Regions from separate parts of the Dyella agri genome, predicted to be linked through region 1. Evidence: predicted binding sites of a transcription regulator. Region 1 holds the regulator's gene; each other region holds the start of a gene.

Region 1 (10,149 bases):
GCCCGCTGTCGCTGTGCTTGCTCACGTACAGATGGGCGTGGCCTTGTGCCGCCACCTGGGGCAGGTGGGTGACGCACAGCACCTGGCGCTGGCCACCCAGCGCGCGCAGCTTCTGGCCGACCACTTCGGCCACGGCGCCGCCGATGCCGCTGTCCACTTCGTCGAACACCATGGTGCCGACACTGTCCTTGCCCAGTGTGGCGACCTCGATGGCGAGGCTGATGCGTGCCAGCTCACCGCCGGAGGCCACCTTGCGCAGGGCGCGCGGCGGCTGGCCGGGATTGGCGCTGACCAGCAGCTCGCAGCGCTCGCGGCCCTGCGGGTCGGGTTCGTCGCCGTCGGCGGCTTCCAGCTCGACCTGCAGCACGCCGCCAGCCATGCCCAGCTCGGACATCAGCGCGCTGGCTTCCTTGCCGAGCTTCTCCGCGGCCTTGCGGCGCGACTTGCCCAGCGTGGTGGCGGCCTTGTCGTAATCGGCCTGCGTGCGGTCGCGCTGGGCAGCCAGTTTTTCCAGCGCATCACCGGCACCTTCCAGTTCGTCCAGTTCCTTGCGCAGCGCGGCGAGTTTGCCGTGCAGCTCAGCAACCGGCAGGCGGTGGCGGCGACCGAGTTCGTGCAGGCGGGTGAGGTGGGCGTCGACCTCGGCAAAGCGCTCGGGATCGAGATCGACGTCCTGCGCGTAGCGGCCGAGCGTGTCGGCGGCCTCGCCCAGCTGGATCGCGGCATTGTCCAGCAACTCCAGGGCGGGGTTCAGCACCTGGTCCAGCACGGCCAGCTTGCCGAGTTCGGCATGGGCACGACCCAGGGCGCGACGCAGCGCGAATTCGCTGTCGCCGTCCAGCAGTTCGACCACCCCTGCGGCACCTTCGGCGAGCCGGCCGGCATTGGCGAGGCGTTTGTGGCTGGCTTCGAGTTCGGTCAGTTCGGCCGGCGGCAGCGCCCACTGTTCCAGCTCGGCCAACTCGTGGCGCAGCAATTCCAGCCGCTGTTCGCGATCCTCGCCGCCGCTGAGGCGGCGGATGCGGGCGCCCAGTTCGCGCCATTGCGTGGCCAGTTCGTGCACTTGCGCAGCCAGCGTTTCATGGCCGGCGAAGGCATCGAGCAGGGCAAGTTGGTGGGTTCGCGAGAGCAGCGCCTGATGTTCGTGCTGGCCGTGGATCTCCACCAGCAACGTGGCCAGTTCGGCGAGCTGGCCGGCGCTGGCGGGACGGCCGTTGATCCATGCGCGCGAACTGCCTTCGGCGCGGATCACCCGGCGCAGCTGGCAGGCCGCGCCGTCGTCCAGTTCCTCGCCGGCCAGCCAGGCGCGGGCCTCGGGCAGGGTGGCGAGGTCGAATTCGGCGGACAGCTCGGCGCGGTCGCTGCCCGCACGCACCATGCCGCTGTCGGCGCGGGCGCCGGCGAGCAGTAGCAAGGCGTCCACCAGCAGCGACTTGCCGGCGCCGGTTTCGCCGCTGACTACGGTGAGGCCGGCGCCGAAATCGACTTCGGCTTGCTCGACGACGGCGAATTGGCGGACATGAAGCGAGGTGAGCATGGCGGGCTGGCGGCAGTCCGTGGGTAGTCGGGCGATTGTAGCGGCAGGCCAGCCGCTACAATGCGGCGCATGGCTTGCGTCGCGGGCCCGCAGACCTTATCTCTTTGTCGTCTCATTGGTTGCTACAGCGCATGCCTCCTTTCCTCGACCACGAACTCGACGCGCGCACGCGGCGTCTGCTGCGCAGCCTGATCGCGCAGTACCTGGTCGACGGCGAACCGGTTGGCTCGCGTACGCTGTCGCGGTCGTCGGGGCTGGACGTGAGCCCGGCGACGATCCGCAACATCATGGCCGACCTGGAAGAGGCCGGTCTGGTCGCCTCGCCGCATACCTCGGCCGGACGCATCCCCACGCCGCGCGGCCTGCGCCTGTTCGTGGACAGCTTGATCGAGTTGCAGCCCTTGCCGCACGAGGAAATGGCCCGTCTGCAGCGCGAATTGCCGCCGGGGCAGGCGTCCACGCGCGACCTGCTCGGCAATGCCTCGACCTTGCTGTCGGCGATGACCCATTTCGCCGGCGTGGTGACGGTTCCGCGGCAGGCGGACTTCCCGCTGCGCCATATCGATTTCGTGCAGCTGCCCGACGCGCGGGTGCTGGTGATCCTGGTGTTTTCCGACAACCAGGTGCAGAACCGCGTGGTGCAGCTGGCTAAGCCGCTGGACGGACGCGAGCTGGAACAGGCGGCCAACTACATCAACACCCACTTCGCGGGCCTGCGGGTGGACGACATCCGCGCGCACCTGCTGGCGGAACTGCGCGCGGCGGGCAGCGAACTGAACCGGTTGGTGGCTTCGGCCACCGAGCTGGCCACCGCTTCGTTCGCGCCGCAGGCTGGCGGCGACGACGTGCTGGTGAGTGGCCAGACCAATCTGATGGGCTATGCCGAACTGGCCGACTTGCAGCGCCTGCGCGAACTGTTCGAGGCGTTCCAGCAGAAGAACGAGCTGTTGCAGCTGATGGAAGTGTGCGCGCGCGCGCCTGGCGTGCGGCTGTTCATCGGCGAGGAATCGGGCTTCGCGGCGCTGGACGGTTGCAGCGTGGTCACCGCCAGCTATGGTGTGCAGGGACGCGTGCTGGGCGCGGTAGGCGTGATCGGTCCTACGCGCATGGCCTACGAGCGGGTGATTCCGGTAGTGCAGGCCACTGCCGGCCTGCTCAGCGATGCCTTGAATCGCGCCGCGACGGCCTCATAAAACGCCGCGGGAGGCGGGGTTGCCCGCAGGTTTTTGACCGGTCGGCGGCGTATGCCGGCCACGGACGAGGTTTGGAGTCACACATGCAGAACAACGACCAGCACCCGGCACCCGACGCCGATGCCGCCAGCGAGGCGATCCATGCCGATCTGGAGGCGCTCAAGGCCCGCGTGGCCGAGCTGGAGGCCAGCAATACCGAGTTGCGCGAGACCGTGCTGCGTGAGAAGGCCGAGATCGAGAACCAGCGTCGACGCCTGCACCGCGACCTGGAGCAGGCCCGCCGTTTCGCCAACGAAAAGCTGCTGAACGAGCTGCTGCCGGTGTTCGACGGTCTGGAAAGCGGCCTGGCGGTGGAGACCACGGATGTGGCGGCAATGCGCGAAGGCCTGGGGCTCACCCTGAAATCGCTGCTCAAGATGGGCGAGAACCATGGTCTGGCGCAGGTCGATCCGCTGGGCCAGCCGCTGGACCCTGAGCGTCACCACGCGGTGAGCATGGTCGAGGCGCCCGGCGCGGCGGCCGGCACCGTGGTCAGCGTGCTGCAGAAGGGCTATGTGCTAAACGATCGCCTGCTGCGCCCGGCGCTGGTCGCCGTGGCGCGCGACTGAACTGCGTCGTTCGGCAATTCGGCACGCTACCGGCATTGATACGCCGGGTGCGGGCCCCATCTGACAAGTCATTGTGCGGCCGTGGCGCCGCTTGAAGATTCGGGAGCTAACACATGGGCAAGATCATCGGCATCGACCTGGGTACCACCAATTCCTGCGTGTCCGTGATGGACGGCAGCACCACCAAGGTCATCGAGAATTCCGAAGGCGATCGCACCACGCCGTCCATCGTCGCCTTCAGCAAGGACGGCGAGGTGCTGGTCGGCGCGCCGGCCAAGCGCCAGGGCGTGACCAACCCCAAGAACACCTTCTATGCGGTGAAGCGCCTGATCGGCCGCAAGTTCACCGACGCCGAAGTGCAGAAGGACATCCACATCGTGCCCTACGCCATTGTCGCCAACGACAACGGTGATGCCTGGGTGGCGACCGCCGACGGCAAGAAGATGGCGCCGCCGGAAGTCTCCGCGAAGGTGCTGATGAAGATGAAGAAGACCGCCGAGGACTATCTCGGCGAGCCGGTCACCGAGGCCGTCATCACGGTGCCCGCCTACTTCAACGACAGCCAGCGCCAGGCCACCAAGGACGCCGGCCGCATCGCCGGCCTGGAAGTGAAGCGCATCATCAACGAGCCGACCGCGGCCGCGCTGGCTTACGGCCTGGACAAGAAAGGCGGCGACCGCAAGATCGCGGTGTACGACCTGGGCGGCGGCACCTTTGACGTCTCGATCATCGAGATCGCCGAAGTGGACGGCGAGAAGCAATTCGAAGTGCTGGCCACCAACGGCGACACCTTCCTCGGTGGCGAAGACTTCGACATGCGCGTGATCGACTACCTGGTCGAGGAGTTCCAGAAGGACCAGGGCATCGACCTGCGCAAGGATCCGCTGGCCCTGCAGCGCCTGAAGGACGCCGCCGAACGCGCCAAGATCGAGCTGTCCTCGTCGCACCAGACCGAGGTGAACCTGCCGTACGTGACGGCCGACGCCTCCGGTCCCAAGCACCTCAACATCAAGCTCACCCGCGCCAAGCTGGAAGCGCTGGTGGAAGACCTGGTCAAGCGCACCATCGAACCCTGCCGCACCGCGCTCAACGACGCCGGCCTGCGCGTGTCCGACATCGACGAGGTGATCCTGGTCGGCGGTCAGACCCGCATGCCCAAGGTGCAGGAGTCGGTGAAGGACTTCTTCGGCAAGGAGCCGCGCAAGGACGTCAACCCGGATGAGGCCGTCGCTGTGGGCGCCGCGATCCAGGGCGGTGTGCTGGGCGGTTCGGTCAAGGATGTGCTGCTGCTCGACGTCACCCCGCTGTCGCTGGGCATCGAGACCATGGGCGGCGTGATGACCAAGCTGATCGAGAAGAACACCACCGTGCCGACCAAGGCGGCGCAGACGTTCTCCACCGCCGACGACAACCAGACCGCAGTGACCGTGCACGTGCTGCAGGGCGAGCGCGAGCGCGCCAGCGCGAACAAGTCGCTGGGCAAGTTCGACCTGCAGGGCATCGAGCCGGCGCCGCGCGGCATGCCGCAGATCGAGGTGACCTTCGACATCGACGCCAACGGCATCCTGCACGTGTCGGCCAAGGACAAGAAGACCGGCAAGGAACAGAAGATCGAGATCAAGGCCGGTTCGGGCCTCTCCGAGGAGGAGATCGCCCGCATGGTGGCCGACGCCGAGGCGAACAAGGAAGAAGACAAGAAGTTCCACGAGCTGGTGGGCACCCGCAACAAGGCCGACCAGCTGGTGCACGCCACCCGCAGCGCACTGAAGGAACACGGCGGCAAGGTCGGTGCGCAGATCGGCAGCATCGAAGAGGCGCTGTCCGAACTGGAGAAGGTCAAGGACGGCGACGACAAGGCGCTGATCGAGGCCAAGATCGCCAAGCTGGAGCAGGCCGCGCAGGCGCTGCAGGCCGCGGCCCAGGGCCAGGGCGGCCCGGCCGATGCTGGCGCGCAGGCTGGCCCGCACGGCTCGGCCCAGCCCGACGACGTGGTGGATGCCGAGTTCACCGAAGTGAAGGACGACAAGAAGTAAGGCTGTCTTGACCCGAAACGGGCGTCGCGCGAGCGGCGCTCGTTTTCCTGTTTGTAGGGGAAGCAATGGACAAGGGGCGTCTGGAAGCCTTCAGCGACGGCGTGATGGCCATCATCATCACCATCATGGTGCTGGAGCTGAAGGTGCCGCACGGAGCCGACTGGAGCGTACTGGCCGCGCAGTGGCCGGTGTTCCTCAGCTACGTCCTGAGCTTTGTCTACGTGGGCATCTACTGGAACAATCATCATCACTTCCTGCATGCCGCACAGAAGGTCAACGGCGCCTCGTTGTGGGCGAACCTGCACCTGCTGTTCTGGCTGTCGCTGATGCCGGTGACGACGGGCTGGATGGGCGAGAACCAGTTCGCCCCGCTGCCGGTGGCGGTGTACGGTTTCGTGCTGCTGATGTGCGCGCTGGCCTGGCAGCCGTTCCAGCGCAGCCTGATCGCTGCCAATGGTGGCAAGGCTTCGCTGCTGGCCCAGGCGGTGGGCGCGGACTGGAAAGGTTGGCTGGCCGCCGCCATGTATCTGTCGGGCATCCTGCTGGCCTTCGTGGCGCCGTGGGTGTCCTGTGTTTTCTATGCCACGGTGGCAGCGATCTGGTTCATTCCTGATCGGCGCATCGAATCGCGGATCAAGCAATGAGCAAGCGTGACTACTACGAAATCCTGGGTGTCGAGCGAACGGTCACCGAGGTCGAGCTGAAGAAGTCCTTTCGCCGGCTGGCGATGAAGTACCACCCGGACCGCTGTCCGGACGATCCCCACGCACAGGAGAAGTTCAAGGAGGCCAAGGAGGCCTACGAAGTGCTCTCCGACGCACAGAAGCGTGGCATGTACGACCAGTACGGTCATGCCGCCTTCGAGGGCGGCATGGGCGGCCGTGGTGGCGGCGGCTTCGGCGACATGGGCGATATTTTCGGCGACATTTTCGGCGATATCTTCGGCGGTGGCCGCAGCCGTCAGCCGCGTCGCGGCGCCGACCTGCGCTATCTCATGGAGCTTGATCTCGAAGAGGCCGTGTTCGGCGTCGAGAGGAAGATCGAGATTCCCACCCAGGTCAATTGCCACCACTGCAATGGCAGCGGCTCGGCCGACGGCAAGACCGTGCAGTGCAAGACCTGCCATGGCCATGGCCGCGTGCGCATGCAGAATGGCATTTTCTCGATCCAGCAGGCCTGCCCGCATTGCGGCGGCGCCGGCCAGACGATCGAGAAGCCCTGCAAGCAGTGCCATGGCGAGGGGCGGCTGGAGGAAACCCGCACGCTGTCGGTGAAGATTCCCGCCGGCGTGGACAACGGCGACCGCATCCGCCTCACCGGCCAGGGCGAGGCCGGTCCGGCTGGCGCACCTGCCGGTGATCTTTACGTGGAAGTACATGTGCGCGAGCACCGCATCTTCCAGCGCGAGGGCAACGATCTTTATTGCGAAGTGCCGATCCGCTTCTCGCAGGCGGCGCTGGGCGCGGAACTGCCGGTGCCCACGCTGGAAGGCGAGGTGCCGATCAGCATTCCGCCGGAGACGCAGACCGGACAGAGCTTCCGCTTGCGCGGACGCGGCGTGAAATCCGTGCGCAGCGGTCGCGCCGGCGATTTGATCTGCCGTGTGGTGGTGGAGACCCCGGTGCGCCTCACCAAACAGCAGCGCGAGCTGCTGGAACAGCTCGAAGCCAGCTTCAACGCCGGCAAGGTCGAGGAGCACATGCCGCGCGCGAAGAACTGGGTCGACGGCGTGAAGCAGTTCTGGTCGCGGGTGACTTCGTAACCGGCGGGAACATGCACGGGCGCCAGGCTGGCGCCCATCCGGCATCCTGCTACTCTCGCGCGGTTTGTCCTGCCGCATACCTGGATGCTTGCCATGACCACATCTCCGATCCGTCTCGCCATCAATGGCGCTTCCGGCCGCATGGGGCAGGCCCTGCTGTCGTTGCTGCGCAAAGACGCCCGTTTCGAACTGGCGTACACGGTGGTGTCGCAAGGTTCGTCGCATGACGGCGAGCCGGTGTGGCTGGGACACGCCCTGCATCACGCACACGATTGGTCGCGGTCGCCCGCGATCGACGTGATGATCGATTTCAGCGGGCCGGCCGGCCTCGCGGCGGCGCTGGACCATTGCCTGGCGCACGGCATCCCCCTGGTGACCGGCACGACCGGACTCGATGCAGCGCTGCAGGCGCGGCTGGACGCGGCCGGCGCGCATATCGCTTTGCTGCGCGCGGCGAACTTCAGCCTGGGCGTGGCGCTGCTCACGCGATTGCTGCGCGAAGCCGCTGCCGCGCTGCCGGATTGGGATCTGGAGATTGTCGAAGCCCATCACGGCCGCAAGCAGGATGCGCCTTCAGGCACCGCGCTGGCGCTGGGGCAAGCCGCCGCGGCAGCGCGCGACACCACGCTGGACGCCGCGGCGGTCTACAGCCGCGAAGGGCTTACCGGAGAACGCGTCCCCGGCAGCATCGGCTTCGCGGTGGTACGCGGCGGGGACATTGTGGGCGAACACCAGGCGCTGCTGATCGGACCGGGCGAGCGGCTGGAGCTCGGACACCGCGCCACCGACCGCGCCATCTTCGCGCGCGGCGCATTGCAGGCCGCGTACTGGCTGGTCGGACGTGCGGCAGGGCATTGGCGATTGGAAGACGTACTCGCATCACCCGGCTGAACCCGTTCGGCTTGCCACGACGAATGGCGGCCGCTAGCATCGCCAGCTTGTCATTGGGGAGTAGCCAGCCTCGTCCCCAGAGGCGTTCGCATCAACAGACTTGGTCGTCGTTTCTGACGCCATGGTGCGAACAGCAGGCGCCGCGACACTGCGGCGCCTTGCCCGGCGAGACCTTTGGCCAGCGACACCTCACCCGGCCGGGCGAGCAGTGCCGTTGCGCCATCGGTCGTCCTGTTCGCCCGGCCCCGTGCATGCCATGTTGCTGACCTCCTGCTTGTTCCTCATCTCGGCCGGCGCGATTTATCTCGCCTGCGAATACTTCGTCAATGGCATCGAGTGGCTGGGCCAGAAGCTCAGGCTGGGCGCGACCGCCACGGGCACGGTGCTGGCGGCATTCGGTACGGCCTTGCCAGAGAGCGCTGTGACGTTCGTGGCGGTGATCTTCGGCAAGAACCCGGCGGCGCGCGACATCGGCGTGGGTGCCGCGATGGGTGGGCCGCTGGTACTGGCCACCGTTGCCTACGCGGTGGTTGGCATCGCGCTCTGGTACAACCGCCGCCGCTTGCAGCGTGCCGACCGGCTGGTGCGGGTCGACCACCAGAGGCTGGCGCGCGACCAGTCGTGGTTCCTCGCGATCTTTGCGGTCAAGGTGGGGCTCGGCCTGGTGGCATTCGCGCTAAAGCCGTGGCTGGGCGTGCTGTTCCTGCTTGCCTACGCGCTGTACGTGTGGCGCGAAGTGCGCAGCGGCGACAGTGCGCCGGAAGAGGAAACGCTGGAACCGCTCAAGCTGTGCCCGCGGCAGGCCGAGCCCGCCATGCGCTGGGTGTTGGCACAAACGACGGCCGCGCTCGCGGTGATCGCCGTGGCCTCGCGGGTGTTCGTGGGGCAGCTGGAGGCGATCGGTGAGGCCTTTGCGCTGCCGCCGCACCTGGTGGCGCTGGTGCTGAGTCCGGTGGCTACCGAATTGCCGGAGACGCTCAATGCGTTGATCTGGGTGCGCCAGGGCAAGGAGCGGCTGGCACTGGCCAACATCTCGGGCGCGATGATGATCCAGGCGACCATCCCCAGCGCACTGGCGATCTTCGCCACGCCCTGGCTGTTCGATGCACCGCTGCTCGTCTCCGGCGTGCTCACCGCGGCCGCCATCGTCTACCTGTGGTGGCTGTTCCGGCGCGGTCGCGTGGATGCGCGCTGGCTGCTGCCGGTCGGCCTGCTGTACGGCGTGTTCGCGGCGTTCGCGGCTTGGCACTTCACGGCAGGCTGAGCAGGTTCCGCCTCGCCTGCCGCTGCTGGTCAGCCTTGCGGCAGGCGGGCAAGCTCGGCCTGCGCGGCCTTTAGCCACTCTTTTTCCTTGCGGCGGTAATAGCCGGGCATCAACTTGGCACGCGCGAGCAGGCTGGTCAGTACCTCGCGTGCCTCGGCATGCCGCTGTTGACGCGCGAGCAGCACGGCGTAGCGGAGGCGGCCTTCTTCGCCGGGATAGCTGTCAGCCAGGACCTGGTACTCATCGAGCGCCCGGTCCGTTTCGCCGAGGGCCTCGAGGCTGCGTGCATAGAGCAGGTGGCCGTCGGTGGAGCGAAAGTTCGGATTGGCGGCGATCAGCTCGTCCAGCGTTTGGCGCGTACCAGCAAAATCGCCAAGTCCTGCTTGCGCCTGGGCCTTGCCGAGCATGAAATCCGGCGAGGTGGCATACATGCCACTGAGCAGGCCGTCGAAGAGTTCCAGTGCGTTGGCGTAATCGCCGGATTGAAGGCATTCTTCGGCGAGGTGGCGGCGGTTTTCCACCGTGTTGCTCAATTGAATCCGGCCCTGCAATTCACGGCGACGTCGTTGCGGATCGATGACTGAGATGGCCTTGCTGGCGACTTTACGCCCGCGTGGATCGTTGCGCAGGTCGGGCAGGATGGCTACCAGGGCGTACACGGCGATGGCCAGGTAAGAGCCGATGATGATGAGCACGATCCAGTAGAGCGGTCGGCCGGTGCGGATGACATGCACGGCGCACACCACCTGCAGCGCGATGGACAGGAAAAAGAGCAGAGGCACGCATTCCCCTCGGTTGCGTTGACCTGGATTTCCGGATGCTAAAGCAGGTGGCCGGGAATGGGGAAGTTCAGTCCGGATG
Region 2 (10,149 bases), on a different contig from region 1:
GGCATCGGCGTTCGAACGCAGGCGTTCCAGCCCCGCGGGCGACAGCAGCGCCGGCTGCCCACGCCAGGCCTCGAATGCGAAATCGCTGGCGGCCAAGGTGCGACGGATGCGCTCGGCCACGCCAGCGTCGTCGTGCAGGGGGACGCCGGCCGCGCGGCACCGGGCGGCCAGCTCGGCATAGCGGTCGTCGACCAGGGCGCGCAGTGCGGAGGATTCGTGGGCGGAAACAGGCATCGGGCCATTGTGCCGCAGCCGGGGCACGGATCGGCAGGCGCGCCGGTGCACCTTGACCGGGCTGACGCGTTGCAGGAGGGCTCCCCCGCCGGTTGCGGCCCGCCCCACGGCGAACAATCGATTCATGTCATCCTGATTACTGTTCCTTTGCAATCATCCCTGATCCCGGGAATCAAATCGGCAGCCATCCATGGCCGCACCCTTCGATTTCCTCGCAATCACCCCTGATTGCGAGAATCAAACGGGCGGTCGTTCATGGCCGCACTGTTCAATATCCATGACAACCGAGCCCCCGGTTCCGCCATGCCCCCATCTGCTGTCCCCGTACTTCGCCGCACGGCACCGCGCATCGCCCTGATCCTGGCGATGACGCTGGTCTTCGTGCTGCTCACCGGCTTGCTCGACGGCGGCATGGGCGTGTTGCCGCTGCGCCTGCTGGACCAGCCGCGCTTCCCCATCGCCAATGCATGGCCCGGCCTGCTGTTTGCCGGTCTGTTGCTGGTGATGACGCGCCGGCTGTTGCTGTCGTTCGGACTGGCCTACCTGCTGCAGGGGCTGCTCTACGGCATCAGCACGCTGAAGGCGGCGAACCTCGGCACGCCACTGTTGCCAGCGGATTTCCGCATGGCGGGCCAATTGCGCAAAGGCGGGTTCCATCTCTTGGCCGGCTACCTGCCGCACAGCCCATGGCCGTACTTGGCGATGATCGCCGGTGTGTTGATCCTGATCGCGATGTGGCGGCTGGAGCCGCCGCTGTTCGAGCGCCGCACCGGCGGCAAGCGCCTCCTGGCCGGCGGCGTGCTGGCGCTGCTGCTGGGCAGCCTGCTCGGTGGCTGGAGCGGCTGGGCCAAGATCTACAACAGCCGCGTGCTGTGGCTGGAGCCGTGGTCGGCCGCTTCCACCCGCGTGCATTCCGGCCTGTTCAGCGAGCTGGTGATGTTCCACCTGCAGTACGGCCAGCAGAAGCCGAAACCCGATCACGCCGTCGCCGAACAGCTGATCGGCCAGTCCGCGGACGCGCTGCGCCAACACCTGCAGACGCCGAACGCCGCTGTGCTGCCTGACATCGTGGTGATCCAGAGCGAATCGTTCTTCGACCCGCGCATCATGAAGGGCTACGCGAACGACGACCTTACCCCCAACCTGCACCGGCTGGCCCAGCACGGCATCAGCGGCGCACTGCACGTGCCTACCTTTGGCGGCGGCACCATCCGGACCGAGTTCGAAATGCTCACCGGCTTGTCGCTGCGCTATTTCGACAACCTGCAGTTTCCCTATCTGCAGATCGGCCGCAAGCCGCTGCCCAGCCTCGTCCATGTGCTGGACGACCATGGCTACGCCACGGTGGCGGTGCATGGCAACGATCCCACGTTCTGGAACCGCGATACCGCGTTCAAGACACTGGGCTTCCAGCACTTCGTCTCGCAGTCCGCGTTCCCGCCCGATGCGCCGAACGACGGCAAATACATGGCCGACAGCGCGATGACCGACGAGATCATGCGCCAGCTCAAGGACAGCGGGCCGCCGCAGTTCGTCTTCGCGATCAGCATCGAGGCGCACGGTCCCTACGACGTGGAGCCGAAGGACACCGCCGCCCGCGACGCGATCGCGGTGCCCGCCGGCATCGAAGGCAAGGACAAGCGGGAGCTGCAGACCTACCTCTACCACATGCAACACGCCGACCAGGAACTCGGCCGGCTCGCCGCATGGCTGGCCAAGCGCCAGCGCTCCACCTTGCTGCTGTTCTACGGCGACCACCTGCCCGCGCTCACCGACAGCTACCGCATCGACGGCTTCGTCAACGGACAGGACATGCTCGCGCAAGCCGGCACCTGGCTGCTGGTCGATCCGCACGCCACTGGCCAGGCCGTGCACGAAGACACCGCTGCATGGCTGCTGCCTGGCAGGTTGCTCGCGGCCGCCGGCATCCACGACGATCCCTACTACACGCTCACCGAGCTGATTGGCCCGTCGCTGGCCACGCTCACCCGCGCCCCCGGCGCCCCGCAACCGGACGAAGACGCCGCCACCCAGAAGCTCGACCAGTCCATGGCCAGCGTCGAGCAGCTACGCATGACCCGCAAGCTGCAAGCCTTGCTGGCAAAAGTGGTGGGGACAACAGCTGCGCCGACAACCGCCTCTGCCGCCAGCCAGGCATCCGCGGTCGCCGCGCCGGCAACCGGGGTGCATTGAGTTCCAATCCATCCGGAATCAGCTGACACCGCCACGCTGCATCGGGTTTACGCTTGCCAGCGCACCAGGGGATTTCTCGTGCGTGATCTGCAGGGCCATGCCCTGCTCCCGCACATGCGCACGTCGCTTTTAAGAGTTTTCCTATTTCGAGCAAGACCTTGGTCGATTAGCTTGGAGCGCACCAGACGAAACGCGCGCTCCACCTTTTCCCCGGATGTGCCGGTCCATCGGTCCTGCGGTTGGAGCCGCTCCCGTCGTGCTGCCTTGCAGAAGCAGAAACCGCTTCGGCCATGGCACGCATGCCAAGGATTGCCCCAGTGCCAAGAACCAAAACAAGAAACAACGAAATGCGGCAGGGCATGCCGAGCCACATCTGGAGTCCGGCAAGTGTCCGCCCTCGCAATACCACCGCTCCCAGCCTGGAGCCAGTCGTGCAAGAGCTCCCGGATTGCGACGCCAGCAGCGGCTGTTTCGAGCACAAACTGGTATTCGTCGGCAACATGGAATCCGGCAAGACCACGGTCATCGAGTCCCTTTCCGACGTCGCCCCGGTGAGCACCCGGATGCCGGTGGGCATCGGCCAGGCGGAGGCAAAGTTCACGCTGGACTACACCACCGCCAGGCTGGACGACGGAGAGCTGCTGCACATCCACGGTGTTCCCGGGCAGCGGCACCTGGACTTCATGTGGCCAATGGTCTGCGATGGCGCCACCGGCGTACTCGTCCTGGTGAATGCCTGCGACCCGCAACGGCTCGCCTACACCACATCGATGCTCGATGAATTTTCCCATCTGGCGCCGGGCGCCAGCTTTACCGTCGGCGTGACGCGCAGCGACCTCGCCCCCGAATTCCGGCTGGATGCGTTCCGCGCCGCCCTGGTCGCGGAAGGATTCCGCCTGCCCGTGGTGAAGGTCGATACCCACGAGCCGGCGCAGATCCGCTTCCTCGTCAAGATACTTCTGTCGGGCAGTCGCGCCAGCAGGGCATGGCCAAGCGCCTGATCCAGCGACGCCCAGCCTTTCGCACAACCCCACGAAAAAACCCCGCCGAAGCGGGGTTTTTTCGTGTTGCGCCGCTCTTGGCGAGCGGTGCGGCCATGGATGGCTGCATGTTGGCCGGCGCCATCGGATCGACGGTGCCGACGGGGGCATCAGAAATCCATGCCGCCCATGCCGCCCATGCCACCGGGGGCGCCGCCGTGGTTGTGCTCTTCCTTCTTCGGCAGCTCAGCCACCATCGCTTCGGTGGTGATGGCGAGGCCCGCCACGGAGGAGGCGTACTGCAGCGCCGAACGGGTGACCTTGGTCGGGTCCAGGATGCCGAACGCGATCATGTCGCCGAACTCGCCGGTGGCGGCGTTGTAGCCAAAGTTGCCCTGGCCTTCCTTGACCTGGTTGACGATCACGGACGGCTCGGCGCCGGCGTTGAACACGATCTCGCGCAGCGGCGCTTCCAGCGCACGACGGGTGATGGCGATGCCGAGGTTCTGGTCCTCGTTGTCGCCCTTCAGGCCTTCGATCGCCTTCAGCGAGCGGATCAGCGCCACGCCGCCGCCCGGCACCACGCCTTCTTCCACCGCCGCACGGGTAGCGTGCAGGGCGTCTTCCACGCGGGCCTTCTTTTCCTTCATCTCGACTTCCGTCGCGGCGCCAACCTTGATCACCGCCACGCCGCCGGCCAGCTTGGCCACGCGCTCCTGCAGCTTCTCGCGGTCGTAGTCGGAGGAGGTCTCCTCGATCTGCGCCTTGATCTGCTTGATACGGGCCTGGATCTTCTCGGCTTCGCCGGCACCGTCGATGATGGTGCTGTTTTCCTTGGTGACCACGATCTTCTTGGCGCGGCCCAGATCGGCCACGGTGGCCTTCTCGAGCTGCAGGCCCACTTCCTCGGAGATCACCTGGCCGTTGGTCAGGATGGCCATGTCTTCCAGCATCGCCTTGCGACGATCACCGAAGCCCGGCGCCTTGACGGCGGCGACCTTGACGATGCCGCGGATGGTGTTGACCACCAGGGTGGCCAGCGCCTCGCCTTCCACTTCCTCGGCGACGATCAGCAGCGGCTTGCCGGCCTTGGCCACGCCTTCGAGCACGGGCAGCAGCTCGCGCACGTTGGAGATCTTCTTGTCGTAGAGCAGGATGAACGGGTCTTCCAGCTCGACCTGCTGGCTCTGCTGGTTGTTGATGAAGTACGGCGACAGATAGCCGCGGTCGAACTGCATGCCCTCGACCACGTCCAGCTCGTTCTCCAGGCCCGAGCCTTCCTCGACGGTGATCACGCCTTCCTTGCCGACCTTCTTCATCGCCGTGGCGATGATGTCGCCGATGGCGCTGTCGGAGTTGGCGGAGATGGTGCCGACCTGGGCGATCGCCTTGTCGTCGGCGGTGGGCTTGCTGAGGTTCTTCAGCTCGGCCACAGCGGCGATCACGGCCTTGTCGATGCCGCGCTTCAGGTCCATCGGGTTGATGCCGGCGGCAACGGCCTTCATGCCTTCGCGAATGAACGCCTGGGCCAGCACGGTCGCGGTGGTGGTGCCGTCACCGGCGTTGTCGGAGGTCTTCGAGGCGGCTTCCTTGACGATCTGCGCGCCCATGTTCTCGTAGGCGTCGGCCAGCTCGATCTCCTTCGCCACGGACACGCCGTCCTTGGTGACGGTGGGGGCGCCGAAACTCTTCTGGAGCACGACGTTGCGGCCCTTCGGGCCCAGGGTGACCTTGACGGCGTTGGCGAGCGTGTTGACGCCCTTCAGGATGCGCGAGCGGGCGTCTTCGCCGAAGCGGACTTCTTTAGCGGCCATAAAATTTTTCCTTGAAAAATTTTGAAATTAGGTACGGGCAATCTTGCGAAAGGGGTGCGGGAAGGAGCCGAAGGCGACTGGCGTGCGCGCTTTCCGCGCTCGGCCAATCAGCGGTCGATCAACCCTCGATGACCGCCACGATGTCGTCTTCCTTCAGGAAGACCAGCTCTTCGCCGTCGATCTTGATTTCCTGGCCGGCGTACTTGCCGAACAGCACCACGTCGCCTTCCTTCAGGCTCATCGGACGGACGTTGCCGTCTTCCAGGATGCGGCCGGTACCGGCGGCGATCACCTTGCCGCGGGTGGGCTTCTCGGTGGCGCTGTCGGGGATGACGATGCCGCCGGCGGAGACGCGCTCCTCTTCCAGGCGCTTGACGATGACGCGATCGTGCAGCGGACGCAGTTTGCTCATGGGTGGCTCCCAAGCTAGGTGGTGGAATGTGGTTTGAGGACTGACAGGCCGGCCCGGGAGACCGCTGTTAGCACTCGCCATAGATGAGTGCCAATTCTAGCGATGCAAGCCCTCGCTGCAAGTGCGGCGTGTGCGACATCACCCGATTCGACCCTTAGGACAGCGGATGGGGTGGACTCAGGCCGCTTTCAAGAGCCCTCCACCATCGAAATCCGCCTGATGCCCCATGCGTCCGACCGGCAGCACCTGCAGTGCACTAAGCTGCCCCGCTTGCGACCCAGCCCTCATTTGCCCGGCGCCATGCCCGAGGGGGTCTGTAGGATTTCGACATCGATTGCCGCCATGCCCGACTCCGCCATCCTGCTTTGCCTTTGCACCTGCCCCGACGCCGCCAGCGCGCAGCGGCTGGCCGAGACGCTGGTGGGCGAGCGACTGGCCGCCTGCGTCAACCGCGTAGCGGGTGTGCTCTCCACCTACCGCTGGCAAGGCGAGGTGAGTACCGACAGCGAAGAGCTGCTGCTGATCAAGACCACGGCCGGGCGTCTCGATGCACTCAAGGCGCGTCTGTTGGAACTTCATCCCTACGAACTGCCCGAACTGATCGCGCTGCCGGTGGAGCGCGGCCATGCCGCCTATCTGGCGTGGGTGCGGGCGAACGTCGCGCCGTGAACCTTGCCGGCATCCAGTCGTCATAATGACCGTCTCGCCCCCGCAGCGTCGCTTGGCCGGAGTCGTGATGCCGAAGATCTTCCACCGAACCCTGCTGACGGGCCTGCTGTTCGCCCTGCTGGCGGCGCTGGCCCCTGCAACGTACGCGCAGACGCAGGACGACAACATCCTGCCGGTGACCGAGGCCTACAAGCTCAGCGCAGATGCGGGCACGCCCGGCACGCTCAAGCTGCACTGGACGATCGCGCCGGACTACTACCTTTATCGCGGCCGCATGAAGTTCACCGCCGGCCCCGGCGTGACGCTGGGCGAGGCACAACTGCCACCCGGCGAGAAGCACGACGACCCCTATCTCGGCCCGGTGGAGACCTACCACCACGGCGTGGACGCCGGCCTGCCCTACACCGTGGCGCCGGGCACCACCCGCCTGCAGCTGAGCGTGCAGTACCAGGGCTGCCACGAAGTGGAGCCGAAGATCTGCTACCCGCCGCACACCGAACACCTCGACTTGCCGCTGCCCGCCAGCGCGGCGACGGGCACGACGCCGCCTGCGGGCGGCAATAGCGCCCTGGCCGCGGCGCTGCTGCAGGCGGGTGGCGCGGCATCCTTGCCGCTGCCGCCGGAACAGGCCTTCCGGCTCACCGCGCTGGCGCAAGACTCGCAGCACCTGCTGCTGCGCTGGACGATGCCGAAGGACTATTACGTCTACCGCGACCATATCGCGCTGCGCCTGAAGGACGCGGAAGGCCTCAAGCTCGCCGCGCCCGCGTGGCCGACCGGCGGCGTGGTGCACCAGGATGCACAGCTTGGCGCAGTGACGGTGTATTTCGGCAACCTCGAACTGCCGGTAGCGGTCGAGGGCGACATCGCGGAACGCCGCCAGCTCACGCTGGAAGCCAGCTTCCTCGGCTGCCAGGACGGCGGCGTGTGCTATCCGCTGATCACGCGTGACATGACCGTGGACCTGCAAAGCGGCACCGCGGCGAGCGGCGTGACCGTGCCCGGCGCGCCCGCGGCCGCCGGTGCGGGTGCTGCCGCGAAGGCGGCCCCACCCGCCGAAACGCTGCCGGGCGGCCCGATCCAGACCAGTCTGTTCGCCGCGCTGCTGCTGGCTCTGGGTGGCGGCCTGGTGCTCAACCTGATGCCTTGCGTGCTGCCGGTGCTGTCGATCAAGGCCGTGGGCCTGCTGGAAAGCGGCGAGAACCCCGCGCGCCGGCGCCGCCACGCGCTGGCCTATACCGCCGGCGTGCTGACGAGCTTCGTCGCGCTGGGCCTGGCCATCCTCGCGCTGCGCTCGGCCGGGCACGCCCTGGGCTGGGGCACGCAATTGCAGCAGCCGCTGCTGGTGGCGGCCCTGGCCTGCGTGATTTTCGCGCTAGGCCTTTCGATGTCCGGCGTTGTGCAGTTCGGCGCCTCGCTGGGCAATGCGGGTGCCGCGCTGGCAAATCGCGGCGGCGTGGTCGGCGACTTCTTCACCGGCGTACTCGCCGTGGTGGTGGCCAGCCCTTGCACCGCACCGTTCATGGGCAGCGCGCTGGCCTATGCTTTCGCCGCACCGGCGTTCAGTGCGCTGCTGGTGTTCTTCATGCTCGGCGTGGGCCTGGCCCTGCCCTTCCTCGCCGTTGCCTTCGTTCCCGCACTGGCGCGCTGGCTGCCCAGGCCGGGGCGCTGGATGGAAACGCTGAAGCAGGTGCTGGCCTTCCCGATGTATCTCACTGCGGCATGGCTGGCCTGGGTCCTTGCCAACCAGCGCGGCGCCGATGCAGTGGGCCTGCTGCTGGTGGCGATGGTGCTGCTGGCGCTGGCACTGTGGTGGTTCGAACGCAGCCGCGGGCGCGGCCCGCTGCACCACACACTGACCGCCTTGCTGGCGCTGGCTGCGCTGGCGCCGCTGTACCTGCTGGCGCAGGTGCCGGCCACGGCTAAAACCTTGGCGACCCGGGACGGTACAGTGCCCTATAGCGCCGCGAAGCTGGCCGAACTGCGCGCCGCCAACACCCCGGTGTTCGTGGACATGACCGCCGACTGGTGCATCACCTGCAAAGCCAACGAGCACACCGTGCTGGACGGCGCGGCATTCCGCGCCACGCTCGAACGCACCGGCGCGATCTACATGAAGGGTGACTGGACCAACGAAGATCCTGCGATCACCACCTTCCTGCAGCAATACCACTCGCCGGGCGTGCCACTGTATGTGGTGTTTCCGAAGGGTGGCGGCGAAGGGCGGCAACTGCCTACGGTACTGACCTCGTCGCTGGTGACGCGGGCGCTGGAGGAAGCGGCACGGTGAACGGGATACGCATCGGCCTGGCCGCGGACCGGCTCGTCCGGGCAGGAAATGCGCCGGCATGCTGAGCCGCGACAACCTCGTCATTCTTGGCATCGCCGTACTGGCCGCCGCACTGGGCGGATGGCTGCAGCACGAGAGCCGGCTGGCGCACGTCCCCGCTGGGGCGACGGTGGCACAGCTTGGCGAAGCAGCCCCTGCGCTGGAACTCCCGGACCTGCAGGGACGCGTGCATAGTCTGGCCGATTACCGGGGCCGCCGGGTGCTGTTGAATTTCTGGGCCAGCTGGTGCGGTCCGTGCCTGGACGAGCTGCCGGCGCTGGACCGTACCCAAGCCAAGTTCGGCGATCAGGGGACGATCGTGCTCGGTATTGCGATGGACGAGCCTCTGCGGGTTCGCGCCTTTCTTGCCGACCATCCCCTGCATTTCCCGGTCCTGCTGGGCCAGATGGAAGCGCCCAGCACCTCGCTGCGCTGGGGCGATAGCGGCGAAATGCTGCCTTACAGTGTGCTGATCGGGACCGATGGGCGCGTGATCGCCACACATTGGGGCCCGCTGGATACCGCCACGCTCGAAGATTGGTTTACGGGAAGCATGCCCCGGGATGGCCACTCATCCGATCCTCGCGCACAGGGATGACCGCAAAAGCAATGCATACGTCAGCGCACGGAGAGTGACGCACTTCTCCTTGGAACATCGCCGAACTGCGCCGAACTGGACAACATCCGCAACAGCGCGCACACTGCGCGCGTTCCGGGTCATCCGGACGCCGTCGAAGGTATGGTGTGGCGAAGATCCTGGCTCTGCACGGACCCAATCTCAACCTGCTGGGCGCACGCGAACCCGCCATCTACGGCCGCGACACGCTGGCCGACATCAACGGCCGGCTGGCCGCGCAGGCGCAGGCTGCCGGGCATGAACTCAGCTGGTTCCAGTCCAACGCCGAGCATGAGCTGATCGGCCGCGTGCAGCAGGCGCGGGACGAGCAGGTGGCGATGATTCTGTGCAACGCCGGCGCCTTCACCCACACCAGCATCGCCCTGCGCGACGCGTTCGCCGCGGTGGCGATTCCGCTCATCGAAGTGCATCTCTCCAACGTGCACGCACGCGAGCCGTTCCGGCACCACTCGTACCTGGCCGACATCGCGGTCGGCGTGATCTGCGGCTTCGGTGCCGACAGCTACCGGCTGGCGCTGGAAGCGGCGATCGCCCGGCTGGCGGCCCATTGACCTCTGTTTTCCCTTTCCCGTCGCCCGCAGGCGGCGTCACGACATAAAGAAGGCCACCCCATGGATCTGCGCAAGATCAAAAAGCTGATCGACCTGCTCGAGGAGTCCAACCTCGCCGAACTGGAAATCAAGGAAGGCGAGGAAGTGGTGCGCCTGTCGCGCGTGCCCAAGGGCAGCATGGCCGCCCCCGCTCCGGTCGCCGTGGCACCCGCGCCCGTTGCCGCCGCACCCGCTCCCGCCGCAGTCGAAGCAGCCCCTGCCGCCGACGCCCTGCCGGCCGGCCACGTGGTGAAGGCGCCGATGGTCGGCACCTTCTATGCCTCGGCGACG
Region 3 (10,149 bases), on a different contig from region 1:
CACCTGCGCCTCGGCCGCGTTCAGCGCGCTGGTGCGCTGGTCGATGTCCTGCTGTGCGACCGCGTCGGTACCGGCCATCGCCTGCCAGCGTTTGGCGCTGATCTGCGCCAGCTTGGCGTTGGCCTGCGCCACGCCGAGGCTGGCCTGTGCCTGCGCGAGCTGCTGGTCGACGTCCGGTGTTTCGATGGTGCCTAGCAGGTCGCCCTTCTTCACGTGCGCGCCGATGTCGGTGTTCCAGCTCTTGAGGTAGCCGGAAACGCGCGCATAGATCGGTGCGCTCACGAAGGCCTGCAGGCGACCCGGCAATTGCAGGGCGGACTGGCCCGAGGCCGCCTCCGGCTGCGCCACCGTGACCACCGGCAGTGCCTGCTGCTGCGTCCAGTCGTGCATCTGCTCGGTACCGTGGACGCGGCTGGCCAGGCCATAGACGACGATGATCGCCGCCACCACGGCAGCGGCGATGCCAGCCGTGCGCAGGCCGCGTGGCGCGGCTTGCGGCTGGGTGTGAGGATCAAGCTGGGACATGGATCTCTCCGGGATGGCCTTGCGGCGCATGCTTCTCGCCATAGCGCCGATGGATGATGCTGAACACGACAGGGACGAAGAACAGGGTGGACACCGTGGCGAACACCAGGCCACCGATCACCGCGCGGCCGAGCGGCGCGTTCTGCTCGCCGCCCTCGCCCAACGCAAGCGCCATCGGCAACATGCCGATCACCATCGCCAGCGCCGTCATGCAAACCGGGCGGAATCGCACGAAACCGGCCTCCAGCGCGGCCCGCGCCGCGTCGCCGTGTTCGTCCAGCCGCTCACGGCAGAAGCTCACCACCAGGATCGAGTTGGCGGTGGCCACACCCATGCACATGATCGCCCCGGTGAGCGCCGGCACCGATAGCGTGGTGTGGCTGGCGAACAGCATCCACACGATGCCGGCCAGCGCGGCGGGCAACGCGGTGATGATCACGAATGGATCGGCCCAGGACTGGAAGTTCACTACGATCAGGAAGTAGATCAGCGCGATCGCGCCGAGCAGGCCGAACAGCAGGCCCTCGTACGCGCCGTTCATGGTCTCGACCTGGCCGAGCAAGGCCACGGTAGCCCCCTTGGGCGCGTCCTTGGCGTTGGCATGGATGATCTTCTGGATGTCGGCGGCCACCGCGCCGAGGTCACGCCCTTGCGTGCTGGCGAAGATCTGCACCATCGGCTGGATGTTGTACTCGGACACCACCGCGTTGGCGCGGTCGTACTTGATGTCGGCGATACCGCCGAGCACCGTGGTCGGACTGCCTGCGGCGTTGACCGGCATGTCGGCCAGCGCGGCGGAAGTGTCCATGCGGTACTGCGGCGTCTGCATCACGATGGGATAAGTGATGCCGTTCTTCGGGTTGAGCCAGAAGGTCGGCGCCACCTGGCTGCTGCCGGCCAGGTTCACCACCATGCTGTTGGTGACATCGCGCGGGGTGGCGCCGACGTATTGTGCGCGCGTGCGGTCGAGGTCCACGTTCACCGTGGGCAGCGACTGCGACTGCTGGATGCGCGCGTCGGCCACGCCGGTGACGCGGCGAACCTGCGCCAGCAACGTGTTGGCGTAGGCGAAGTCGGCCGGCAGATCGCGGCCACGCACCTGCAGCTCGATCGGGGCCGGCGTGCCGAAGTTGAGGATCTGGCTGACGATGTCGGCGGGCAGGAACGAGAAGGTCACGCCGGGGAAGCGCTTCGGCAGTTCCTCGCGCAGGCGCTTCACGTAATCGTCCGTCGGCGCATGACCTTCGCGCAGCGCGATCTGGATGTCGCCGTCCTGCTCGCCGATCGTGCCGGTGTTGTTGTAGATGGTGTTGATCGACGACAGGAACGGCGCGCCGATATTGTCGGCCATCGTATCCAGGTCCTTCGCCGGGATGACCTGGCGGATGGCCTGCTCGATGCGGCCGAACTTCGCGGCGGTGTCCTCCAGCCGCGTGCCGACGCGCACACGTACGTGGAGCAGCATCTGGCCGGCATCCACCGACGGGAAGAAGTTGCGGCCCAGGAACGGCGCTAGCGCGAACGACAGCACCACGAAGGCCAGGAAGCCCATCGTGAATACGCGCCGATGTTGCAGCGCCAGTTCGAGCAGGCCGTGGTAGCCGCGACGGATCCTCTCAAACCCCGCCTCGAAGCGGCGCTGGAAGCGCACCAGCGGATTGCGCGACGGTGGCAGCTCCGCGTTGGTGCCGTGCTCGTCGGTATGCGACGCATGCGGTTTGAGCAGGTACTTCGCCATCGTCGGCACCAGCGTGCGCGACAGGAAGAACGAGCAGATCATCGCGAACATCACCGACTCGGCCATCGGCACGAACAGGTAGCGCGCCACGCCTTGCAGGAAGAACATCGGCACGAACACGATGCAGATGCACAGCAGCGAGACGAAGGCCGGCGTCACGATCTGCGCCGCACCGTCCATGATCGCGGCTTCCACGTTCTTGCCGTGTTCCAGGTGCCAGTTGATGTTCTCGATGGTCACCGTGGCGTCGTCGACCAGGATGCCCACCGCCAGCGCCAAACCGCCCAGGGTCATGATGTTGAGCGTCTCGCCCAACGCCGACAGCATGGCGACCGAACCCAGTACCGCCAGAGGGATCGACACGGCGATGATCACGGTCGAGCGCCAGCTGCCGAGGAACAACAAGATCATCAGACTGGTCAGCGCCGCCGCGATCACGCCTTCGCGGATCACGCCGCTCACCGCCGCGCTGACGAACACCGACTGGTCGCCCACCGGCTTGACCTGCAATGCGTCGGGCAGCGACGGCCGGATCTCCGCCAGCATCTTCTTGATGCCGCTGATGATGTCCAGGGTGGAAGTGGTGCCACTCTTGAACACGCTGAGCAGGATCGAGCGGCTGCCGTCCACGTGCACCATGTTGGTCTGCACCGCGCTGCCGAAATGCACGTTGGCCACATCGCGCATGTAGACCATCGCGCCGTTCACCGATTTGATCGGCAGGTTGGCGAGGTCTTCCAGCCCCGACGGCGCGTTGTTCAGGTTGACCACGTACTCGGTGTCGCCGACCTTCTGCGTACCCACGGGCGTCAGCAGGTTCTGCGCGGCCAGCGCATTGGCGACGTCGTTGCCGGTGAGGCCGCGCGCCTGCAGCGCGGCAGGATCGAGGTCGAACATCACCTGCGGCGTCTTGCCGCCGAACGGATACGGAATGCCCGCGCCCTCCACCGTCACCAGCCGGGTACGTACCTGGTTGATGCCGAGATCGGTCAGGTTCTGCTCGCTGAGGCCCTTGCCAGACAGCGCCAGCTGGATGATGGGCACGGTCGAGGCGCTGTAGTTGATGATCAGCGGCGGCGTGGTGCCCGGCGGCATCTGCTTGAGCAAGGTCTGCGCGATCGCGGTGACCTGCGCGTTGGCGATGGCGATGTTGGCCGACGGGTGGAAGAAGATCTTGATGATGCCGAAGGTGTTGTACGAGTTCGCCTCGATGTGCTCGATGTTGTCCACCGTGGTGGTGAGCGCGCGCTCAAACGGCGTATCGATACGTCCGGCCATCTGGTCGGGCGGCAGGCCGGTGTACTGCCAGGCCACCGCGATCACCGGAATGTTGATGCTCGGGAAGATATCCACCGGCATGCGCAGAGCGGCCAGCGCACCGGTGATCAAGATGAGCAGCGAGAAGACGACAAAGGTATACGGCCGCGAAAGCGCGATCCGGACTAGGCCTATCATGGGGTGGGGATTCCCGAGGGCGGATGGTGCGTCGCGCAAATTTTCTCACGCGGGCCGCAATGCGGAGCGCCCGGACGGATGAAGATAATTTCATCTAGCCGGCCGCCCTCTTCTCCCGCCAAAGAGATATCCGCTAGGCGGCCTCGACGGTGGCTGCCGCCACGCAATGCATGCTGATGCATGCACCGCCGCCATCGTCGTCGCCGATCTCCAGCCGGTAGCCGTGCAGGCGCACGATGGCGCTGACGATGCTCAGGCCCAGGCCCGAACCCGGTGTGCTGCGACTGTTGTCTCCCCGGTAGAAACGTCGGGTCACCACGTCGCGTTCCTCGGCCGGGATGCCGGGCCCACCGTCCACCACGTCCACGCGCGGCCCGCCATGTTCCATCCGCGCACGCAGCAGTACGCGACCACCGGCCGGCGTGAACTTGATGGCGTTGCCGACCAGGTTGGCGAAGGCTTCGAACAAGAGATGCGCGTCGCCGCGCAATGGCGCCAACGGGGCCAGTTCCAGCAGGAAGTGCAAACCACGGTCCTCCGCCAGCGGCGCATAGAAGTCGTGCACCTGGTGCAGCACGCGTTCGAGGTCGACCTCGCTGAAGCAGGCGCTGCGGTGCCTGTCCTCCAGTTCGGACACCCGCAGAAGAGCGCGGAAGCGCGTCAGCACGGCGTCGATGTCGGCCACACAGCTTTCCACCAACGCCGCCTCGGGTCGCCCGTCCAGTTGCTGCTGGGTGCGATAGAGCCGCGCGCGCAGGCGCGTCAGCGGCGTGCGCAGATCGTGCGCGATGTTGTCGCACACCCCCTTCACCTCGCCCATCAGGCGCTCGATCTCGCCCAGCATGGTGTTGACGATGCCCGCCAGCACATCCAGCTCGTCGCCGCGACGGCTTACCGGTAAGCGCCGGGTGAGATCACCGCGCTGGATCGGCTCGGTGGCCAGCTGGATCTCGCGGATGCGCCGCGCCGGGCCACGGCTGAGCAACAGGCCGCCGAGCAGGCCGGGGATCACCGTCAGCGACAGCCCCCAGAGCAACGTACGGCGGATGATCGCGCCCAGTCCGTTGATCGTGCTGGTGTCCTTGGCCAGCACCAGCAGTTCGCCATTGGCGAGGCGCTGCGCCATCGCGCGTGCGCTGACATCACTGTGCATGCGATCCACGCGCAGCACGCCTTTGGGCAGCAGGTGCAATTGGCCGTCGGCGACCAGCCCTTGCGGCAGGCTGGCGATGTTGCCCGCCAGCGGCCGCCCCTGCGCATCGAACAAACCTGCCGACAGGATGCCGTGCGGGTCGAGCGTGCCCGACGCATCCACGGCCCTCGGCAGATGCGCGGCATCCGTTCGCACCAGGTACTGCATGCGTTGCAGCACGATCTGGTCGAGCACATGGGTGAGATAGCGCGAGCTTTCCCACTGGATCGCGCCCAGCAGGACCACGCACCACACCACGAACAGCACGCCGTAGATCAGGATCAGGCGCGAGGTGGCCGAACGCCAGACGTCAATCAGCGGGCGCAAGGCGATACCCCGAGCCGCGCACGGTATGGATCAGCGCGGGCAGCCCCGCGACGTCGATCTTGCGGCGCAGGCGACCGATGTGCACGTCGATCACATTGGTGCCCGGATCGAAATGGAAGCCCCAGACGTGCTCGAAGATCATCGTGCGGCTGAGCACCTGGCCGGAATTGCGCATGAGGAACTCCAGCAGCCGGTATTCCGTGGGCAGCAACGACAGCGGCTGGCCGCCGCGCAGCGCGACGTGCCGCACCAGATCGAGTTCCAGGTCGGCCACGCGCAGCCGATTTTCCGCCTGTGGCCGGTGCCGCCGCAACAGCACTTCGACCCGCGCCGCCATCTCGTCGGGCGCGAACGGCTTGGTGAGATAGTCGTCGCCGCCGGCGCGCAGGCCGCGCACACGCTCGTCCACTTCGCTCAATGCGCTGATCATCAGCACCGGCGTGTCCATCCGGTGCTCGCGCAACGCGGTGATGACGTCGATGCCGCTCATGCCCGGCAGCATGCGGTCCAGCGTGATCAGGTCGTAGCCACCGGCCAGCGCCCGCTCCAGACCGGCGCAGCCGGTGGCGGCCCAGTCCGTCGCCATGCCGTGCGCGCCCAGCTCGGCGACGATCTCGCGCGCGGTGACTTCGTCGTCTTCGATGACCAGGATGCGTGGCATCGCGATTCCAGCGTGGCTGCAGAATGGCCGCCCGGCTTCCGGAACGGAAACGGCCTCCGCGGGGAGGCCGTTCCAACCGTAGCACCGCCGGCCGGGAGCCGGATCAGGCGGCGAACAGTCCGCGCATCTTCTTCATCGCGTTCGCCTCGACCTGGCGGATGCGCTCGGCGGAAACGCCGTATTCATCGGCCAGCTCCTGCAGCGTCGCCTTGTCTTCGTCCAGCCAGCGGCGCTGGATGATGTGGCGCGAGCGCTCGTCCAGCTTCTCCATGGCGGTGGACAGCGTCGCCAGCTGGTTGTCGGACTGGTCGGCCTCGGCCACGTTGTCGTACGGGTCCGCGCCTTCGTCGATCAGGAAGGCCTCCGGTGCCGGCTTGGCGTCGTCGTCGGCATCCGCCGGCGCCTCGAAGCCGATGTCGCGCCCGGACAGACGGGACTCCATTTCGCGCACGGTGGCCTCGGGCACGCCCAGATCCTGCGCTACCGCCCTGACCTCGGCCGCGTTCATCCATCCCAGGCGCTTCTTGCTCTTGCGCAGATTGAAGAACAGCTTGCGCTGCGCCTTTGTGGTGGCGACCTTGACGATGCGCCAGTTCTTCAGGATGAACTCGTGCATCTCGGCGCGAATCCAATGCACCGCGAAACTGACCAGGCGCACGCCCTGGTCCGGGTCGAAACGCTTCACCGCCTTCATCAGGCCGATGTTGCCTTCCTGGATCAGGTCGGACAGCTGCAGACCGTAGCCGGAATAGCCACGCGCCACGTGCACCACGAAACGCAGGTGCGACATCACCAACTTCTTGGCGGCCGAGAGATCCTCTTCCACGTTGTAACTACGCGACAGCGCCTGCTCCTCCTCCTGGCTCAGCACCGGAATACGGTGCACGGCCGAGATGTAGGCATCCAGGCTGCCGACCACGCTGGGCAGCGACAGGTTGGTGGTCGCCAAGGCTTGGGACATGTGAAACCTCCGGTGCAAGGGCTTCAGGTTAGCACTCTGGTGGTTGGAGTGCTAAAGCCGCGGATAGTTCACGGCTTTTTAGTGAACCGAATCGTACAGAAATAAGGTCCGCTTGTCCATCCTGCCGCCGAAAGCGCCCAGACGATGTCAGCTCGCACCCCAAAAGGTGCCCATCCCTTGAACCCGTCATCAAGGCGCGGACAAGGGGATCGCAAACCTACTATTTCTTTAATTTTCAATATGTTGTCAGCTCATACACTGGATGGAGGACTCAACACCCGTCTTACCGTGCCACCGCTGGCCGGTACGTATGCGCAGATCCTGCAAAGCGGCACTCCGCCCCATATCCAGCCGCAGACCCGCTACGACATCGGCTCAGCGCAGGCGAAAAGACCGGGGCAATTGCCTCGATGGCTACCTCTCACGGAAGGAGGCCGCGTACTCGGCGGTGCCGGGCCAGTACAACCAAGCGTTCGGCCGGGGCTTGTGGAATGCCGCCGCGGTGACCGAGGCTGCCTGTCGTCGCCGCGGCACCGGCGAACGCCGATGCACGATGGCGGTTTTGCACCCGAACGATCACAGACACCGGATCCAGGTCTTCGCCGGAATGACAGGCCAGGCCAGAAGCTTCAAAAACATGTTTATGCCGACTTCGTCGTAAAAATGCCGCATTAAATCCTTTGTGTCATTTTCCGCATTCTCAATGCAGCATCGCGCCGCGACAAGCGCGCTGATCGCGATATACCGTGCCTGACATGCGAAACGGAATTCGCAGGTTTCGGTATTAACTCCACCGAGACGGTCGTAGTCGCTGCAGCGACTTAAAACCCATCTTTCTTGGCAACAAATAATCCGTTTCTTCCGAATGCCGTAACCAACGTTACGACGGCATGGGGATGCCGTGTTTCGCGCATTCGGGAGAAACCGGCCTTTCACTGGGGAGTCCTTACATCTCATGAACGTCATGAAATTTGATCGGTGCGCGCGCGCCTTGGCGTTGCGCCGCACGGCATTGGCCGTGGCTATCGTTGCCGGTGTCAGCGTAACCGGCCAGGTGTTCGCGCAAGCCACCACCGGCACCATCTTCGGCAGCGCGCCCACCTCCGGCGCAACCGTGCAGGTCACCGGTGGCTCCGGCTTCAACCGCACCGTGCCGGTGGACAGCACCGGCCACTATTCGGTGACCGTCCCGGTTGGCGATTACACGGTCAGCCTCGTCCAGAACGGCGCCGTGGTGCAGTCGCACGACCACATCAATCCGGCGGCCGGCGGCGCGTCCGAAGCAGACTTCGTGCAGCGTGGCGAAGCGAATGCGAAGTCGCTGAGCACAGTCACTGTGACAGCGAGTGCGTTGCCCGCGATCGACGTGAGCTCCACCACCCAGAACCTCACCATCACCGCGAAGCAGCTGACCGAGCTGCCGGTGGCGCGCAACTCGGGCTCCATCGCCCTGCTCGCGCCGGGCACCGTGTCCGGTGCAGCCAAACTGGGCGGCGGCCCCACGGGCGAGCCGGTGATCTCGTTCAACGGCTCGTCCATCGTCGAGAACGCCTATTACATCAACGGCTTCAATACCTCCGATCCGCTCAGCAACACCGGCGGCATCACATTGCCCTACGGCTCCATCGACCAGCAGCAGACTCTCACCAGCGGCTACGGCGCCATGTACGGCCGTTCGGCCGGCGGCGTAATCAGCCAGGTGGGCAAAAGCGGCACCAACGAATGGCACTTCGGCGCACAGGCCATCTGGCAGCCGGCATTCGCCAAGAGCAGCACCGAGAATTACTACTGGGCCAACCCGAACAACGTGTACGCCTGGCAGCAACCGGGGCAGATCTACGAATACCGCCGCGGCAACAGCAGCTGGAACACGGTGTACGACGCCTACGTCGGTGGCCCGCTGATCGAGGACACGTTGTTCATGTTCCTGTCGTACGAGGCCAACAAGTCGCAAGGACACAGCGTCGACGCCTATACGCCGAACGTCACGAACTACATGTACTACTGGAAGAACAGCGATCCCAAGATCTACGGCAAGCTGGACTGGAACATCAACGCCAGCAACAGCGTATCGATCACCGGCATCCGCAACCAGGCCGCCAACGACCCGTCGGCAACCTACACCTACGACTACGCGACGCATACCCAGGGCGCGCTCTCCAGCCTGGGCCAGCGCGACAAAACCACGTTCGACCTGTGGATCCTGAAGTACACCTCGTACATCACCGACAACCTGACGTTGAACGCCACCTACGGCAAGATGGACGGCAGCTATTTCTACTACCAGCCGGTGGCTTCGGACGCGGCGAGGATCGGCCAGAGCCTGCCGTCGACCTACAGCGTCACCTGGGAAAACCCGGCTTACCTGCCCTCCCCCGGCCAGTTCCTCTTCAACCCGTACGGCACCGGTGCGCCGAACAACCCCAAGCACACCTCCGAAGTACGCAACCTGCGCCTCGATCTCGATTGGAAACTGGGCGACCACGACATCCTGTTCGGCATCGACAACGACACCGATACCGACAAGAACGATGGCAATGGTTTTGGCGGCCCCGGCTACGCCTGGACCTACGGTGTGCAAACCCCGGGCGTGAACATCCAGTCGCTCAACGGCTACACCGTGGGACCGGGCACGCCATGCACCATCGCCGGTAATGCGTATGGCTGCTACGTGGCCAAGAACGTGTACACCACCGAAGCCACCGTGTCCGTGGTGCAGCGCGCGCAGTACCTGCAGGACAACTGGCAGGTCACGCCCAACCTGCTGCTGAACATCGGCCTGCGCAACGACCAGTTCACCAACTACACGCCGAATGGCGTGCCCTACCTGCGCCTGACCAAGCCGCAGTGGGCACCGCGCCTCGGTTTCAGCTGGGACGTGTTCGGCGATTCCAGCATGAAGGTGTTCGGTAACGCCGGCCGCTACTACCTCGCCATGCCCACCTCCGTGGCGCTGCGCGAGGCCAGCAATCCGCTGTATACGAACCAGTACTTCAGCTACACGGGCATCAACCCCAACGGCGTACCGCAAGGGTTGCAGCTCATTCCGACCACCTTCCCGAACGGGGTCTATTACGTCAACGGCGAGAACGGCACGACGGTCGATCCCAGGCTGGTGTCGTCGCAGAACCTCAAGGCGGAGTATGTGGACCAGTTCGTGCTCGGCATGCAGCAGCAGTTCAACCTGCTGGAGCAGAGCTGGGTGTACGGCGTGAGCGGCACGGTCAACCGGATGGGTCGCGCCATCGACGACTGGTACGGCTCGGAATCGGAGAATCTCGGCATCATCC

The links. The regulator HrcA, encoded in region 1, represses chaperone genes, less so after heat shock. The targets are predictions, from matches to a motif close to TTNGCACTCNNNNNNNNNGAGTGCNAA.
Region 2: a site for HrcA is predicted at 5,701-5,727, ahead of groES (co-chaperone GroES). Genes of this name have one in related genera too.
Region 3: a site for HrcA is predicted at 6,888-6,914, ahead of rpoH (RNA polymerase sigma factor RpoH). Genes of this name have one in related genera too.

What each region holds. Positions count from the first base shown of each region.
Region 1 is NZ_JADIKL010000007.1:22,872-33,020, forward strand. It holds gene recN (DNA repair protein RecN) at 1-1,537, opposite strand, end outside; gene hrcA (heat-inducible transcriptional repressor HrcA) at 1,669-2,730, shown strand; gene grpE (nucleotide exchange factor GrpE) at 2,814-3,338, shown strand; gene dnaK (molecular chaperone DnaK) at 3,452-5,371, shown strand; gene ISP14_RS12900 (TMEM175 family protein) at 5,437-6,015, shown strand; gene dnaJ (molecular chaperone DnaJ) at 6,012-7,133, shown strand; gene dapB (4-hydroxy-tetrahydrodipicolinate reductase) at 7,227-8,024, shown strand; yybP-ykoY riboswitch at 8,068-8,261, shown strand; gene ISP14_RS12915 (sodium:calcium antiporter) at 8,281-9,288, shown strand; gene ISP14_RS12920 (tetratricopeptide repeat protein) at 9,318-10,070, opposite strand; gene ISP14_RS12925 (2OG-Fe(II) oxygenase) at 10,138-10,149, opposite strand, start outside.
Region 2 is NZ_JADIKL010000003.1:60,507-70,655, forward strand. It holds gene glnE (bifunctional [glutamate--ammonia ligase]-adenylyl-L-tyrosine phosphorylase/[glutamate--ammonia-ligase] adenylyltransferase) at 1-234, opposite strand, end outside; gene ISP14_RS06245 (LTA synthase family protein) at 538-2,427, shown strand; gene ISP14_RS06250 (GTP-binding protein) at 2,928-3,428, shown strand; gene groL (chaperonin GroEL) at 3,578-5,221, opposite strand; gene groES (co-chaperone GroES) at 5,340-5,633, opposite strand; gene cutA (divalent-cation tolerance protein CutA) at 5,976-6,302, shown strand; gene ISP14_RS06270 (protein-disulfide reductase DsbD family protein) at 6,370-8,592, shown strand; gene ISP14_RS06275 (peroxiredoxin family protein) at 8,651-9,229, shown strand; gene aroQ (type II 3-dehydroquinate dehydratase) at 9,376-9,819, shown strand; gene accB (acetyl-CoA carboxylase biotin carboxyl carrier protein) at 9,880-10,149, shown strand, end outside.
Region 3 is NZ_JADIKL010000002.1:746,242-756,390, reverse strand. It holds gene ISP14_RS05860 (efflux RND transporter periplasmic adaptor subunit) at 1-525, opposite strand, end outside; gene ISP14_RS05855 (efflux RND transporter permease subunit) at 512-3,718, opposite strand; gene ISP14_RS05850 (sensor histidine kinase) at 3,852-5,237, opposite strand; gene ISP14_RS05845 (response regulator transcription factor) at 5,221-5,898, opposite strand; gene rpoH (RNA polymerase sigma factor RpoH) at 6,002-6,859, opposite strand; gene ISP14_RS05835 (TonB-dependent receptor) at 7,878-10,149, shown strand, end outside.